DNA from 2 places in the Achromobacter sp. Root565 genome. Region 2 is predicted to be linked to the other one. Evidence: predicted binding sites of a transcription regulator. Region 2 holds the regulator's gene; the other holds the start of a gene.
The links. Region 2 encodes LexA, which represses DNA repair genes until DNA is damaged. Its sites were predicted from a motif close to ACTGTATNNNNATACAGT; they were not measured.
Positions count from the first base shown of each region.

Region 1: ASD71_RS10990 (ATP-dependent helicase) is a predicted target of LexA. The motif match lies at 1,300-1,317, and genes of this name have one in related genera.

Region 1 is NZ_LMGO01000001.1:2,458,424-2,460,627, reverse strand. Features, by position in the region: gene ASD71_RS11000 (PLP-dependent aminotransferase family protein) at 1-40, shown strand, start outside; gene ASD71_RS10995 (DUF72 domain-containing protein) at 352-1,266, opposite strand; gene ASD71_RS10990 (ATP-dependent helicase) at 1,381-2,204, shown strand, end outside.
Region 2 is NZ_LMGO01000001.1:2,097,231-2,099,434, reverse strand. Features, by position in the region: gene lon (endopeptidase La) at 1-545, shown strand, start outside; gene lexA (transcriptional repressor LexA) at 741-1,388, opposite strand; gene ASD71_RS09365 (amino acid aminotransferase) at 1,538-2,204, opposite strand, start outside.

The sequences.
Region 1 (2,204 bases), 360 kb from region 2:
GCGGCCGGCGGCGCGGACTGCGGCGAAGGCGGGTGTTTGACACCCGAGAGCAAAGGTTGGCGCTTTATCGGCCGGTGTCAGACACCCATGTGGCACGGCGTTGGATTGAAGCGTTTCTCTGTGGGTGTCAGACACCTTGTATGTTGGCCACTACCTGGGTGTCTCGGCCGGTGTCAGACACCCATGTGGCACGGCGTTGGTTGAAGCGTTTCTCTGTGGGTGTCAGACACTTTGTATGTTGCCCACTACCTAGGTGTCTGACACCCGTTGAGACGCCGCTGCGCACTGCGGATCATCTTCCCGGGTGTCTGACACCGGCCCAACCGAACGTGCCGGCCGTCAGGCACCCATTCAAATGCCCGGCAATTGCAGCGCCGACGCGAAGGCCGCCGCGTTGCGCATACCCTGGTCTTCGAAGTTGGTGTTGAACACCGCGTGCGCCTGCGCCGATTGTGACGCCAGCCGCGTGAAGCGGGCGACCAGTTCGGCCAGTTCCGCTTCCGAGTACTCGTACTGAAACCGTCCCGACGACGCCGGGCCGGACGCATTCCACTTGGCCGCATTGCGCCCGTGCAGGCGCAGCAGGGTCAGGTCGGGGTGGGTGCTTTCCCAGACCGCGGGCACGGTGTTCTCAAAACCCTGAGGCGCGTCGACAACCGTGTGCACCACGCCCAGATCCCTTTCGAAGGCCAGCGTGTCCGCGGTGGCCGCCGGGGTTTCGAACCAGCTGCGATGGCGGAATTCCACCGATACCAGATGCTCCTCCATCCGCCGCGCGCAATCCGCCACGCGCGCCATGCCGCGGGCGTCGCGCCGTACCCACGGCGGAAACTGGAAATGCACCGCGCCCAGCTTGCCCGGCATCCGCAGCGGCTCGACGGCAAGCTGGTAGCGCCGCCAGAGTTCGTCGCGCAGGTCGGCCGGCATGCGGTCGTGGTAGATGATGGGCTCCGGCCAATCCGCCAGTTCGCGCCGGATGTCGCCGGGCAGGGCAGTGAGTGGCGTCTGGTGGCCAGTGAACAGCCGGAACGCCTTGATGTTGAAGACGAAATCGTCCGGCGTGCGGGTGGACCACAGGTAGGCGTTGTCCGGCGTGGGCATCGCGTAGAAGCTGGCGTCGACCTCGGCCAGCGAAAAGCGCGACGCATAGAACCGCAGCCGGGATTCAGCGCTGCGCGCATCGGGCGGATAGAAGCGGCCGCAGGCCAGCAGGGTGGGGTCGGTCCAGGAGGCGGTGCCGGTCAGGATGCGTGGGAAATCGGACATGGCGCCGGGGCGTTCAGACGAAAGGTCAAAAATTCTGTATAAATATACAGTGTTCATCCGGAGCCAGCCCTGGCTCCTTCCTTTTTTGCGGCCGCAGCGCTGCGGCTCCGCGACATGCCAGACCAAGATCAAATTCCCTGCACGCCCGACAACCACCTGACCGGCGCCCGTCCGGCCGAGCGGCCCGATCCGCTGGCCGACCTGAATCCCGCGCAGCGCGAAGCCGCCGAGTTCGGCGTGGCCGGCGCGCCCGGCAACGACGGCCCGCTGCTGGTGATCGCGGGCGCGGGGTCGGGCAAGACCAATACGCTCGCGCATCGCGTGGCGCACCTGATCCTGAACGGGGCGGACCCGCAGCGCATGCTGCTGCTCACGTTTTCGCGCCGCGCCGCGCTGGAAATGGAGCGGCGCGTGGGGTCGGTGCTGCAACGGGTGATGAACCTGCGGTCGTCGCAGCAGGCGCCGTCGCTGCCTTGGGCGGGCACGTTCCATGCGATTGGCGCGCGCCTCTTGCGCGATTGCGCGCTGCGCATTGGCCTGTCCGAAGCATTCACCATCCATGACCGCGGTGACGCCGAGGACCTGATGGGCATGGTGCGCCACGAGCTGGGCCTGTCCTCCACCAAGTCGCGCTTTCCGCTCAAGGGAACGTGCCTGGCGATCTATTCGCGCGTGGTGAACAGTCAGACGCCGGTGGGCGACGTGCTCAAGACGTCCTTTCCGTGGTGTGCCCAATGGGAGGACGAGCTCAAGAACCTGTTCCGTGCATATGTCGCGGCCAAGCAGGACCAGCAGGTGCTCGACTACGACGATCTGCTGCTGTACTGGTCCGAAATGATGTCGGATGCGGAGATCTCGGCGGACGTGGGCGCGCGCTTCGATCACGTGCTGGTGGACGAATACCAGGACACGAACCGGCTGCAGTCGGCCATTCTGCT
Region 2 (2,204 bases):
TCCAGCGCACGGGTTCGCTCGGCGACGTGATGAAGGAATCGGTCGAGGCAGCGCGCACCGTCGTGCGTTCGCGGGCTCGCCGCCTGGGCTTTGCCGACAGCGTGTTTGAAAAGCACGACATGCACGTGCACGTGCCGGAAGGCGCGACGCCCAAGGACGGTCCGTCCGCGGGTATCGCGATCACCACGGCCATGGTGTCGGCGCTGTCGCGCATCCCGGTGCGCGCAGATGTCGCCATGACGGGCGAGATCACGCTGCGCGGCGAAGTGCTGCCCATCGGCGGCCTGAAGGAAAAGCTGCTCGCGGCTCACCGCGGTGGTATCAAGACGGTTCTGATCCCGGAAGAAAACGTCAAGGATTTGGCGGAGATTCCGGACAACGTCAAGAACCACCTTGAGATCGTGCCGGTGCGTTGGATCGACAAGGTGCTTGAACTGGCCCTGGAACGTCTGCCGGAGCCGTTGGCCGAGGAAGAATCCGTCAAGGATGCCCTGGTTGCCAAGCCGGCTGAACCCGGCTCGACCGACCCGGTCATGAAGCACTAATGGCGTCTTGAACGCAGGACGCTCTCGAAAGAGGGCGTCCGAAGCCCAGGGGTGGCGCAAGTGTTGCGAACGCCCCGAAAGCAAAAAACCCCGCTCACATGAGCGGGGTTTTGTTTTTTGAGCTTGGGCCCCCCTGCAAGGGGCGGGGCGCAGGCCGCATGATGGCGGCCCGACTTTACATAGGCCGAGCCCGGCCTAGTGCAGCGCCTGGGTGCGGATGAGGCCCACTGCAATGCCTTCGAGCGCAAATTCCTGATCGGCCTTGACCACGATGGTTTCGAAGTCGGGATTTTCGGGCAGCAGCTCGATGTGGCCGTTCTGGCGCTGAAGGCGCTTGACCGTGACATCGTCGCCAATACGAGCCACCACGATCTGGCCATTGCGGGCTTCAGATGCCTTTTTGACAGCGAGCAGGTCGCCTTCGAGGATGCCTGCGTCGCGCATGCTCATGCCGCGCACCTTGAGCAGATAATCGGGCGCCTGTGCAAAGAGGCTAGGGTCTACGCCGACTTCGCGTTCAACGTGCTCGGCTGCAAGAATCGGGCTGCCTGCCGCAACGCGGCCGACGAGCGGCAATAGGAGCTGGGCGAGGGCGGGGATGGGAAGCGAGGACTGGACCGGTGTGGTGGCGTCCTTCAAGCGGATGCCGCGCGAGGCGCCGGCCGTGAGTTCGATGGCGCCCTTGCGAGCCAACGCCTTGAGATGGTCTTCGGCGGCGTTGGGGGAGCGGAAACCCAGGGCCTGGGCGATTTCGGCACGCGTCGGCGGAAAGCCGGTGCGCGTGACCGTTTGCCTGATGAGGTCCAGGATTTGTTGTTGGCGATCCGTGAGTTTGCTGGCCATGGCGATGATCCGTTGCGAGCGGACTGTACATATATACAGCGCCATTCTGGGGGACGCAGCGTAAAAAAGCAAGCCGGTCGCGAGGCCAACAAAAACGGGACCCGCAGGTCCCGTTTTTGGTTGAAGACGGCGCGGCGCCGCCTGGCGATTTACAGCACGGCCGCGATGCCGGCTGCGACCTTGTCGATGTTGCCGCTGTTCAGCGCGGCCACGCAGATGCGGCCGCTGGACACGGCGTAGACGCCGTGTTCTTCGCGCAGCCGGTCCACCTGAGCGGCGGACAGACCCGAATACGAGAACATGCCGCGCTGCTTCAGCACGAAGCTGAAGTCCTGCTTGCCGCCGTGCTCTTTGATCTTGTCGACCAGCTGCGCGCGCATCAGGCGGATGCGATCGCGCATGCCGGCCAGTTCTTCTTCCCAGAGGGCGAACAGCTCGGGCGTGTTCAGCACCGTGGAGACGACCGTGCCGCCGTGCGTCGGCGGGTTGGAATAATTGGTGCGGATGACGCGCTTGAGCTGGCTCAGCACGCGGGTGGCTTCGTCCTTGCTGCCGGCCACGACAGTCAGTGCGCCAACGCGCTCGCCATACAGCGAGAACGACTTCGAGAACGACGAGCTGATGAACATGGTCATGTCCAGGTCGGCGAACAGGCGCACGACCGAGGCGTCTTCCGTCAAGCCGTCGCCAAACCCTTGGTAGGCGATGTCCAGGAACGGGACCAGGTTGTTGTCCTTCACGACAGCGGCAATTTGCTTCCACTGATCGGGGGTGGGATCGGCGCCGGTGGGGTTGTGGCAGCAAGCGTGCAGCACA